DNA from 2 places in the Stenotrophomonas sp. YJH_SMC_14-1 genome. Region 2 is predicted to be linked to the other one. Evidence: riboswitches for the same ligand, from Rfam matches in the RefSeq annotation. Region 2 holds a riboswitch; the other holds the start of a gene.
The links. Region 2 has a riboswitch for thiamine pyrophosphate ahead of AC5P9P_RS20305 (TonB-dependent receptor). Riboswitches for the same ligand answer to the same signal wherever they lie in the genome.
Positions count from the first base shown of each region.

Region 1: another riboswitch for thiamine pyrophosphate. It lies ahead of thiC (phosphomethylpyrimidine synthase ThiC); the one in region 2 lies ahead of AC5P9P_RS20305 (TonB-dependent receptor).

Region 1 covers NZ_JCAFVK010000002.1:953,326-959,276, forward strand. Annotated here, with positions in the region: gene thiC (phosphomethylpyrimidine synthase ThiC) at 1-1,149, opposite strand, end outside; TPP riboswitch at 1,232-1,332, opposite strand; gene AC5P9P_RS09315 (BCCT family transporter) at 1,553-3,130, shown strand; gene ggt (gamma-glutamyltransferase) at 3,769-5,487, opposite strand.
Region 2 covers NZ_JCAFVK010000018.1:10,686-16,636, forward strand. Annotated here, with positions in the region: gene AC5P9P_RS20290 (peptidoglycan-binding protein) at 1-1,165, shown strand, start outside; gene AC5P9P_RS20295 (glycine zipper 2TM domain-containing protein) at 1,411-1,818, shown strand; gene AC5P9P_RS20300 (phosphotransferase enzyme family protein) at 1,944-3,068, shown strand; TPP riboswitch at 3,112-3,207, shown strand; gene AC5P9P_RS20305 (TonB-dependent receptor) at 3,278-5,467, shown strand; gene pnuC (nicotinamide riboside transporter PnuC) at 5,476-5,951, shown strand, end outside.

The DNA.
Region 1 (5,951 bases), on a different contig from region 2:
CAGCGAGAAGGTCACGTCGTAGGCCTTCATGATTTCGCAGATGTCTTCGAAATGCGTGTAGAGGAAGTTCTCCTTGTGATGCGCCAGGCACCACTTGGCCATGATCGAGCCGCCGCGGCTGACGATGCCGGTGACACGCTTGGCGGTAAGCGGCACGTAGCGCAGCAGCACGCCGGCGTGGATGGTGAAGTAGTCCACGCCCTGCTCGGCCTGCTCGATCAGGGTGTCACGGAAGATCTCCCAGGTCAGTGCCTCGGCGCGGCCGTCAACCTTCTCCAGGGCCTGGTAGATCGGCACGGTACCGATCGCCACCGGCGAGTTGCGGATGATCCATTCGCGCGTCTCGTGGATGTGCTTGCCGGTGGACAGGTCCATCACCGTGTCACCGCCCCAGCGGATCGCCCACACCAGCTTCTCCACTTCCTCGGCGATGCCAGAAGACACCGCGCTGTTGCCGATGTTGGCGTTGATCTTGGTCAGGAAATTGCGGCCGATGATCATCGGCTCGCTTTCCGGGTGGTTGATGTTGTTGGGCAGCACCGCACGGCCACGTGCAATCTCGTCGCGCACGAACTCCGGGGTGATGACTTTCTGGATCGACGCACCGAAGGCCTCGCCCGGGTGCTGCTGCAGCAGGCCCGCATCGCGGATCGCGTCCAGGCGCTGGTTCTCGCGGATGGCGACGAATTCCATTTCCGGCGTGATGATGCCGCGGCGCGCGTAATGCATCTGGGTGACGTTGGCACCGGCACGTGCACGGCGTGGCAGGCTGCGCGCGGGGAAACGCACCGCGTCAAGCTTCGGGTCATGCTCGCGATCGCGGCCGAACGAAGAACTCAGTCCTTCAAGCTGCTCGGTATCACCGCGCTCTTCCACCCAGCCGCGACGCAGTGCCGGCAAACCAGCGGACAGATCGATGCGCACCTCCGGGTCGGTGTACGGGCCCGACGTGTCGTAAACGGTCACCGGCGCATTCTCTTCGCCGCCGAACAACGTCGGCGTACGGGTCAGCGCGATCTCGCGCATCGGCACCTGCAGATCCGGGCGTGAACCAGGCACGTGGATCTTGCGCGAGCCGGGAATGGGCCGGGTCACGGATGCGGAGAGTTGCTGGGCCTGTTGCTGCAGGGCGGAGAGCTGTGCGTTCATCGGGCATCGTCCAGGAAGGTCAGGGACGAAGCGGCGGCGCACGGCACCCGCGCACGGACGGTCCTTGGGCGGAGTCCGGGCACGGCTGCATTGCAAAGCTTCCCTACGCCGGTATGAGCCGGATCAGGTTCCAAGGGACTGTCTCAACCGTGGCCACATGGCCCGGTACCCCCGCTTCTTGGTGCGCATTAGAGCATAGACCGCCCGCCTCCGGGACCAGGTCGCCATTCGTTAACGGAACCATGACGTCGCGTTCAGTAACGTGCACGCCATCGCGTCGCTGAGATCGATGCGTTCCCCGCCGCCTTCGCGGCCCCTGCCCGGTCCATGCTGCATGCCGCCGGCCCTTCGCCGCAAGCTCTGCTCGCTCCCCTCAATCCCCCTTGATCGGAGAAGCTCCTTCATGGTGTTTCGCGTTTCCATCGCACTGGTTCTGCTGCTGGTGCTGCTCGCCGGTATCGCCCCCGGCCCCTTCAACACAGTGGTCCAGTCGATGCTGGCAGAAGTCATCCGCAGTGTCGGCTGGCTGTACCTGCTGGTGGTGTTCCTGGCGCTGGTGTTCCTGATGTACCTGGCGTTCGGCCGCTTCGGCAACCTGCGCATCGGCGGCGAGGACGCCGAACCCGAGTTCTCGCGTGCCAGCTGGATGTCGATGCTGTTCGCCGCCGGCATGGGCATCGGCCTGGTGTTCTGGGGTGCGGCCGAGCCCATCTCGCATTTCAGCAAGCCGCCGGAAGGGCTGGCACCCGAAAGCATGGACGCTGCCCGTGCTGCCATGCGCTACGTGTTCTTCCATTGGGGCCTGCACCCGTGGGCCATCTATGCGCTGATCGGCCTGGCAATGGCCTGGTTCCAATTCAACCGCAACGGCCGTGGCCAGATCAGCGACATGCTGCAACCGATCATCGGACGTCACCATCGTGGCTGGATCGGGCATGTGGTCAACATCTCCGCTGTCGTCGCCACTGCGGTTGGCGTGGCTACAGCACTGGGCTTCGGCACGGTGCAGATCGCAGCCGGCGTGGAACGCGTATTCGGCGTGCAGGCGGGCGTTCCGCTGCAGTTGACGATCATTGCGGTGGCCTTCGTTCTGTACATGGCGTCCACGCTCAGCGGCGTCGGCCGCGGCATGAAATGGCTGTCCAACTTCAACCTTGCACTGGCGGCGCTGCTGCTGGCGCTGGTGCTGGTACTCGGCCCGACTGGCGCGATCTTCAACACGTTCACCACGACGCTGGGCTCCTATCTCAACCAGCTGGTGACGATGAGCCTGCGCATGTCACCGTTCTCGTCCAGCACCTGGGTCGCGGACTGGACGATCTTCTACTGGGCCTGGTGGATTTCCTGGGCACCGTTCGTCGGTTCGTTCATCGCGCGCATCTCGCGCGGTCGCAGCGTTCGCGAGTTCGTGATCGGCGTGGTGCTGGCACCGACGCTGCTGGGCTTCTTCTGGTTCTCGGTGTTCGGTGGCACCGCGATCTGGATGCAGATCTTCGGCCAGGCCGACCTGCTGCAGGCACTGGGCAACGGCTATGAAACGGTGCTGTTCACTATGTTCGACAGCCTGCCGCTGCCGTTGCTGCTGTCGTGCATTGCGCTGGTGCTACTGATGATCTTCTTCGTGACCTCGGCTGATTCTGCGGTACTTGTGCTGGCCAGCATGTCCACGGACGACGCGGGCGAGCCATTGCGCAAGCACAAAGTGGCGTGGGGTGTCGGCATTGCGCTCGTGGCGGGTTCCTTGCTGTTGGCAGGGGGACTGGAGGCGCTGCAGGGCATGATCACCATCGCTGCGCTGCCGTTCGCGCTGCTGATGCTTCTTGTGATGGTGTCGCTGTATCGGGTGCTGGACCAGGAGTACACCCGCGAGCGACGGCAGGCGCAGCGCCAGCGGCACATGATCGATGCGTGGATCGCACGCGAGATGGCGGCGCAGGAGGAGACGCAGGCCGAGGCAGCGCGCGCGCACGATCAGGATTGAGGGTTGTTTTGCAGCCTGCGGCTGCACCGCTTTTCTCAAGCAACGACAACAGCAACCTCAAAAGCAGCTCTGGGTTGCTGCTAGTTTGGCGGGGCGGTGTGGGCTGGCAGGACACGCCGTAAACCCATCCCTGGGGGCTCGATGGCGCCTTGCTCGTGTGCGCTGTCCTGCGCACATGGCAAGACCGGGGTTGGGCATCCTGCCCAACCCGCCCGAGGCATGCCTCGGGCCCATGGCGCCAACGGTCCTGCCAGCCCACGCCGCCCCACCCCCGACAGTTTCCGTGTGACGGTGGGTTTTCCACGCTATGCGTGGATGAGGTGTATCGGAAAACAAGAAGGGGTCGGATCCGTTTTCCTTCGGAAAACGGATCCGACCCCAACCCACAGCGCGCGGCTGTTGCTGTTGCCTTTGCTTTTGATCTTCTTCCTTTTCTTCCTGCGGTGGCGGCCACGGAAACTGTCAGGGGCCGGGCGGGTGGGCTGGGCGGGGGTGTCAGCCGCATGGATGCGGCTGCCAAGCCTCCAGGGACGGATTCACGGCGTCCCCCGAACAGCCCACCCGCCCGGCCCAATCACATGATCCCGCTTCCACGAACCACCACCGCAGAGGGGGCTCAGCCCGGTGGCCGGGAAACCTCAATACCCCGCCGCCTGCCCGTCCTTGCGGCTCTCCGAAGCGCCGTAGTAAACCCCGCTCTCGGGATCGCGCATGATCGCCTGGTACCCGCCATAAGGCCCATCGGCGAACACGATGCGATGCCCCTTGCGCATCAGCGCGCGCACGGTCTCGTACGGGAAGCCGGTTTCCAGATTCACTTCACCACCATCGGTCATCGCCGTGGCCTGACCCGTCGGTTCAGTCGAGCCTTCGTGCTGGATGCGCGGTGCATCACCGGCTTCCTGCAGGTTCATGCCGAAGTCCACCAGGTTCATCACGATCTGCGCGTGGCCCTGCGGCTGCATCGCGCCGCCCATCACGCCGAAGCTGGCATACGGCTTGCCGCCCTTGGTGATGAAGGCCGGAATGATGGTCTGGAAGGGGCGCTTGCCCGGCGCGTAGCCGTTGGGATGGTTCTTCTGCAGCACGAACATCTCGCCGCGGTCCTGCAGGATGAAACCCAGACCGGGCGGTGCCATGCCGCTGCCCATGCCACGGTAGTTGGACTGGATCAGCGAAACCATCATGCCGTCGGCGTCGGCCACGGTCATGTAGATCGTGTCGCCCTCCTCCAGCTGCTTCGGCGTGCCCGGCTGCACTTCCTTCAACGCCTTGTCCATCGAGATCAGCGCACGACGCTGCGCGGCGTACTCCTTGGAGATGAGCTTCTGCACCGGTGCCGGCTGGAACGCCATGTCGGCGTAGAAACGCGCACGGTCGGCAAAGGCCAGCTTCTTCGCTTCGACAAACAGGTGCACGTGTTCCGGTGAACCGAACGGGATCTTCGAGAAGTCGTAGCCTTCCAGCACGTTGAGGATCTGCAGTGCGGCGATGCCCTGGCTGTTCGGCGGCAGTTCCCAGACGTCGTAGCCACGGTAGTTGCTGCTGACCGGTTCGACCCACTCGCCATGATGGTCAGCCATGTCCTGGTAGCTCAGGTAGCCACCGTTGGCCTTGAAGTAGTCGCCGATGGTGTGGGCGATCTCGCCCTTGTAGAAGGCGTCGCGGCCACCGTCGGCGATCTTCTGCAGGGTGCTGGCCAGGTTCGGGTTCTTCCACATCTCGCCCTTGCGCGGGGCGTGGCCGTTGATCGTGAACTGCTCCTTGAAGCCCGGGTACTGCGACAACTTGGGCACCGAGCGGTCCCAGTAGTAGGCGATCACCTCGGCCACCGGGTGACCCTCGCGGGCGTAGCGGATGGCCGGCGCCAGGTTGTCGGCCATCGGCTTGCGACCGAAGCGGTCGTGCAGCGCGAACCAGCCATCGACGGCACCCGGCACCGACACCGGCAGTGGACCGGTGGCCGGGATGTCCTTCAGGCCACGGCGCTGGAACTCGGCCAGTGTGAGCGACTTCGGCGAGCGGCCCGAGCCGTTGTAGCCGTAGAGCTTCTGCGTCTTCGGATCCCACACGATGGCGAAAAGGTCGCCGCCGATGCCGTTGCCGGTCGGCTCCATCAGGCCGAGCGCGGCGTTGGCGGCAATCGCCGCGTCCACTGCCGAACCGCCGCCCTTCATCACGTCCAGCGCGATCTGGGTGGCCAGTGGTTGCGAGGTCGCGGCCATCGCATGCGGGGCGATCACCTCCGAACGGGTGGCGAAGGTGTGGCCGGTGATGCGGTCGGCGGCGAAGGACAGCGCCGGTACGGCAGCCAATACGGCGGCGGCGAGCAGGGAACGGGCAAGGCGTCGGGACACGGTCGGGTTCCGATGGACGGGTGGTTCCCCGATCTTCGCCGGTGCGGCCTTCAAGCGGTATCGGACAGACGTCATGGACGTTGATCCTTGGGCGGAAAAATCCACCGGATTCCGCGCAAAAACCGCCCCGAAAGGAGTGAATTCGGGTTCACCGAAACACTTTCAGCAGCAACCATCCTTGTGCCGCAAGCAATTGCGCTGGATGCAGCGGAAACCGATAGAAAATCCGTCGCGAGGGTTGACACCGCCGAAATGGCTGTGTTTCTCTCGATCACATGTTGCATCACAACACGCCACCGCGAACCCACATCGAAGCCGCCGACACCGGCGCCGCCTCGCTGCGTTCGATTCTTGTGCTCGTACTTATTACCCAACCAACAGGTGCGGGACGAGCCAGCGTGTAAGCAACACACACACCGGAACTCTTCAAAAACCCGCACCCGCCCCGGTGCGGGTTTTTTCAT
Region 2 (5,951 bases):
CGTACCGGGCAAGACCGGCAAGAACGTGGAGCAGGGTTACATCGACTGCTCCGGCTGGGTCGGCACGCTGCAGAACCGCACCATGGACGAGATCAACCAGAAGGCCGGGCATGCGGTCTTCAGCAAGGCCGATCGCATCGACCTGGGCAACCTGGGTTCCGGCGGCATCGTGCGCAAGGCATTCGACCAGTCCGGCGTGCTGCTTGACCGCGACGCGATCCTCAAGCCCGGTGCGCTGAAGGAAGGCATGATCATCGGCCTGGATACGGCCAGGACCCGCCACGAGCACTGGAACGGCATCGACCACATCGTGATGGTGGTGCGCGACCCCACCACCGACAAGCTGCTGATCAGCCAGTCCACCGGCAGCAAGGGCGTGCACACCATGCCGGTCGAGGACTACCTCAAGCAGGTGAAGGACCACCCGAACTGGAAGCTGTACGCCTCCGATCCGCTGTCCAAGGCGCGCGACCTGCTGGAAAACCGCACCCCGTCGCACGAGCAGGCCCAGGGCAAGCCTGCCGCCGAGCACAAGGCCGCTGCCACGCCGCACGCCGAACTGTACAAGCAGGGCGCGCACAGCGAGGGCGTGCGCAAGGTGCAGGAGCAGCTGGGCCACCTCGGCTACGTCGGTGCCGACGGCAAGCCGCTGGTCGAGGATGGCCGCTTCGGCCGCAACACCGACGCGGCGGTGCGCCAGCTGCAGAAGGACAACGGCCTGGTGGCCGACGGCATTGTCGGGGCGAAGACGCTGGAGGCCATCAAGGAAGCCCGCGAGCGCCCGCTGCTGAACGACGAACGGCACCCGCGCAATCCGCTCTTCATCCAGGCCAGCAAGGGTCTGGAACTGTTGCCGGCCGGCACCTTCAAGGATCGCCACGCGCTGGAAAGCGCCGCGGCGGCCCTGACCAAGGAGGCGCATGCCGCCGGCCTGCAGCGCATCGACACGGTGGTGCCCAGCCCGAACGGTGAACGCCTGTTTGCCGTGCAGGGCACGATCGGTGACCCGGCGGCCAGCCGCGTGGCGGTGGAGGCCCGAGCCGCCAGCGAGCAGAGCATCGCGCTCAGCAGCGGTGCCGTGCAGGGCGCGCCTAACGTGCTGCACCAGCAGCAGGACGCCCAGCAGGAGCAGGCCCGGCAGGCACAGAAGGCGATGGGCATCTAAGCCCGCAACGCCTTGGCAGAGAAGGGAGGGCCACGTCCGCGTGGCCTTTTCCCTTTCTGCCAGCTGAGCGGCCGAGGCCGCTTTCAGCCTTGCTTCATGCCGCCTGCCGCTAGATGAATGCGCAAGCCGCACGGTGGACCAGGCAATGTTCCGGCAATGTTGGAACGTCAGCGTGGTCTCCACGGCAGCCGGGGCGCCCGCGCCCTCCCTGCCCAGCGTGGCATGCACCTCACAGGAGAACGAACATGCTCAGTACTTCCACACTCAGCTTCCGTGGTCTGGCGATGGCCCTGGCACTGGTTGCCGGTGTCGCCGTGGTCAGCGATGCCAGCGCGATGTCGAGGAAGGACAAGCGCACCCTGGTCGGCGCCGTGGTCGGTGGCGTGGCCGGCAACCTGCTCTCCAACGGCGATCCCGCTGCCACCGTCGGCGGCGCCGTGGCCGGCGGCGCGATCGGCAACTTGACCACCTCCGACCGCCGCGACCGCCGTTACTACGACAATCGCCGTTACGACGACCGCTACGATCGCCGTTACGACCGTGGCTACTACCGCAGCGGCTACTACGACCGCGGTGATGACCGTCGCTGGCAGCGCGAGCGCTACTACGACAACCGCTACTACCACGACCGCGGTCGCCATCGCGGCTGGTAAGCAGCGCGGCATCTCCCATGCCGATGCACGGACGGGCGGGTCGATGACCCGCCCGTTTGCGTTGGCCGCGTGCATGGCGTTGAATGCGCAGCCTTGGATGTGACTTTCCCCACTGGGGCTGCGGCATGACTTCTTCCTCCCACCGCGTGCAGGGCCTCAACAACGACGAGGTCGCTGCCGACTGGCCACCGATCAGCGCGGCGGACATCGCGTGGCTGCGCCAGCACTACCCGCAGCTGGACGAGCGCAGCGAACCGCGCTGGCACAGCCCGCGGCCGCTGTCGGCTGCCGCCATCGTCAACGGCGTGGAAGGCGCGGTGTTCATCAAGCGCCACCACCACAGCGTGCGCAGCACGGCCTGCCTGGAAGAAGAGCATCGCTTCATCGCCCATCTCGCCGCAGCGGGCGTACCGGTGGTGCAGGTGCTGCCAGCGGCCGATGGCCACACTGCGGCCGAACATGGCGAATGGACGTTCGAGCTGCATGCGATCGGCGTCGGCGAGGACCTGTACCGCGACGCCGTGTCGTGGTCGCTGCTGACCGATGTCGCGCAGGCCCGCGAAGCCGGGCGCACACTCGCGCAGCTGCACCGGGCCGCCGCCAGCTACCACGCGCCCCAACGCAGCACCCATGTGCTGGTCGCGCGCGACGATCTGATCCGTGCTGACGATCCGATCGCGGCCATCAAGGCAGGGCTGCACGAGCGTCCCGGGCTGGCCCGCTATCTCGCGCGCATTCCATGGGAAGCGCAGTTGCAGCGCGACGTGCTGCCGTGGCATGCCGGCCTGGCCGAGCGCCTGCGCGATGAGCCACGGTTGTGGGCGCACAACGACTGGCACGTTTCCAACCTGCTGTGGCGCGATGGGCAGATCAGTACCGTGCTGGATTTCGGCCTGGCCTCGCCCACCAGTGCGCTGTTCGACCTCGCCACGGCGATCGAGCGCAACGCGGTGGCGTGGCTGGAACTGGAGCGCGGCATGGAGGCGGTGCGCATCGATATTGCGCTGGCCCTGCTCGACGGCTACCGCCAGGTGCTTCCGCTGTCGGCGGCACGCGTGCACCTGCTGGCCGACCTGCTGCCGATGGTGCATTTCGACTTCGCACTATCCGAAGTGGAGTATTTCGAGGGCGTCACCGGCTCGACCGCCAATGCCGATGTGGCGTGGCAGCCCTTCATGCTCGGCCATCCGGCGTGGTTCCATACCGCCCCGGGGCAGGCACTGCTCAACGCGCTGCACGCGGCAGCCTGAAGGACGCCGGCTCGCAAATCCGTACCATTTGTAGTGAAATGGTCACCTGAAGCGGGGGTGCCTGGATCTGCCAGGCTGAGAGAGTCCCTTGGAACCTGATCCGGTTTGCACCGGCGTAGGGAGCTTTGAGCCGCAGCCACACCCCCGTCATGGGCCGGTGCACCTGCGCGCCGTCGCTTCGTCTCCCTTGTTGTCCGAAGACGAACCGAATGAACCGCTGCCTGCGCCCCACCCTGCTCTGCCTCGCCCTCTGCGCCGCGCTGCCGCTGCACGCCAGCGAGGCCGAAACGTCCCCCGATGCGGCTGCCACCGGCGCCGAGCGCTCGCCGACCGAACTGGCGGCGGTGCGCGTGCAGGCCGGCAAACCGAAGGCCGATACCTCGCGCGTGAATGCCTTCGGTGGCGGCAGCTGGAAGGACACGCCCGCGTCGATGAACGTGCTCGAGCGCGATTACCTCGACGGTCGCCAGGTACGTTCGCTGTCCGAGCTGGCCAGCAACGATGCCTCGCTGGGTGATGCCTACGCGCCGGTGGGCTACTACCAGAACATCGCCATCCGAGGCTTCGCACTGGACGCGGCCACCGGCTACCGCTTCAACGGGCTGTCCATCGCCGGCGAACAACGCCTGGCGCTGGAGAACGTGCAGTCGGTGGAGATCCTCAAGGGTGAAGCCGGCCTGGCGGCAGGCGTGATGGCGCCGGGCGGAATCATCAATTACATCGGTAAGCGCCCGGCGGAAGTGCGCACCGCCACGCTCGGCACCGATTCGGAAGGCTCGCGCTACGTTGCCGTCGATGTCGGCCACTGGATCACCCCGCGCTTCGGCGTCCGCCTGAATGCCGCATGGGATTCCAGCAATTCCTACGTCGAGCACGCCGATGGCCGCCGCAACTTCTACTCGCTGGCCGCCGACTGGCTGATCGGCGAGCGCGGCAAGCTGGAAGTGGATGCCAACTACCAGACCAGCTCGCAGCGCTCGGTGTCCGGCTACCAGCTGCTGGGCGCGCGTGACCTGCCGCGCGGTGTCGACCGCGAGCATCTGCTCGGCTACCAGCCGTGGCAGCGCCCGGTGGATATCGCCAGCACCAACATCACCGCGCTGCATACCTACGACTTCAACGACGCCTGGCAATCACGTGTATCGGTCGGCCACAGCCGTTCGGTGATCGATGACAACGTCGCCTTCGCCTACGGCTGCTACTACGCCGCGCAATGTGCCGATGGCAGCGTGCCAGGCAACTACTTCGCACCCAACGGCGACTATGACATCTACGACTACCGCAGCCCGGACGACACCCGCCGCAACCAGCAGGCCCGTGCCGAACTGCGCGGCCGCTTCGAGACCGGCAGCGTCGGTCACCACCTGACCGTCGGCGCCGACTACTTCCGCCGCACCGTGGACAAGCGCCCGAGCGTCAACGAGTACGTCGGTACCAGCAACATCCACGAGGCACCGGTGCCGGTGTTCGCGCCATCGCCGAAGATGCCGGGCCCATCCGCACGTCGCCTGGACAGCCGCCAGACCGCGTTCTTCGCGCTGGACCGGGTGAGCTTCGGTGACGACTGGCAGTGGCTGGCCGGTGGCCGCTTCGTGCGCCTCGATGAGCGCGCCTACGACAAGCGTGGCACCCCGCAGCGGCACAGCCGCCTGTCGCGCTTCCTGCCGCAGACCGCGGTGGTGTGGAAGGCCACCGACCAGCTCAATGCCTATGCCAGCTACGTGCGCGGCATTTCGCTGGGCCAGGAAGCGCCGTTCTGGACCAGCAACGCCGACACCTTCCTGCCGTCGGTGCAGTCGCGGCAGCTGGAAGTGGGCGTGAAGTACGTGCCGGTCGAAGCGCTGACCCTGGGCGCGGCCGTGTTCCGCATTTCGCAGCCGTACCAGTACGCCAAGCCGGACAGCAGCGACGTCGGCTACACCTTCGTCGAGGAAGGCACGCAGACCCACACCGGCCTGGAGCTGACCGCCAACGGCCAGCTGACCGATGCGCTGCAGATCGTGGCCAGCGCCAGCGTGCTGCAGGCGCGCGCGCGCGACACCGGCACGCCAGCCTATGAAGGCCATCAGCTGGTGAACGTGCCGAAGGTACGCGCCAGCGTGCACCTGGCCTACGCGCTGCCGTTCGTGCAGGGCCTGGACGTGACCGGCGGCTGGCGCTATGCCGGTGCCAACGTGGCACGTGTCGACGGCGGCGTGCGCGCACCGGACTATTCAGTGTTCGACGCTGGCCTGCGTTTCCAGCATCGCCTGCGCGAGCGCACAGTGACCTGGAACCTGTCGGTGGACAACGTGTTCAACCGCTTCTACTGGCGCGATACCGGCAGCAGCGGCGGTGACTACTACCTGTTCCCCGGCGCACCGCGACAGGCCCGCCTGTCGGTGACGTTCGCGCTGTGAGCGGCGTGATGCTCGAGTGGACCTCCGCACTGTGCAGCATCCTCGGCGTCTGGCTGATGGCCCGGCGCCGGCTGGCGGCGTGGCCGGTGGGCCTGCTGTCGGTGGCGCTGTATGGCCTGGTGTTCGCCGAGGCCAAGCTGTACTCGGACACCCTGCTGCAGATCGCCTTCGGTGGTTTCCTGGTCTATGGCTGGCTCAACTGGCGACAGCATGCCGCCGATGAGGGCAGCATCCGCATCGTTCCGCTGGCACGCGGCACGCTGCTGCGCGACCTGGCCATCGGCCTGTGCGGTGGCGTGGCGCTGGGTGCAGCCATGCACAGCTTCACCGACGCTGCCCTGCCGTGGTTGGATGCGCTGCTGACCGGTCTGAGCCTGGTCGGGCAATGGTGGCAGGCCCGCCGCCACGTGGCCTGCTGGTGGGTATGGATCGCAGTGGACGTGGTCTATGTGGGTGCGTACCTGTTCAAGTCGCTGCACGTGAC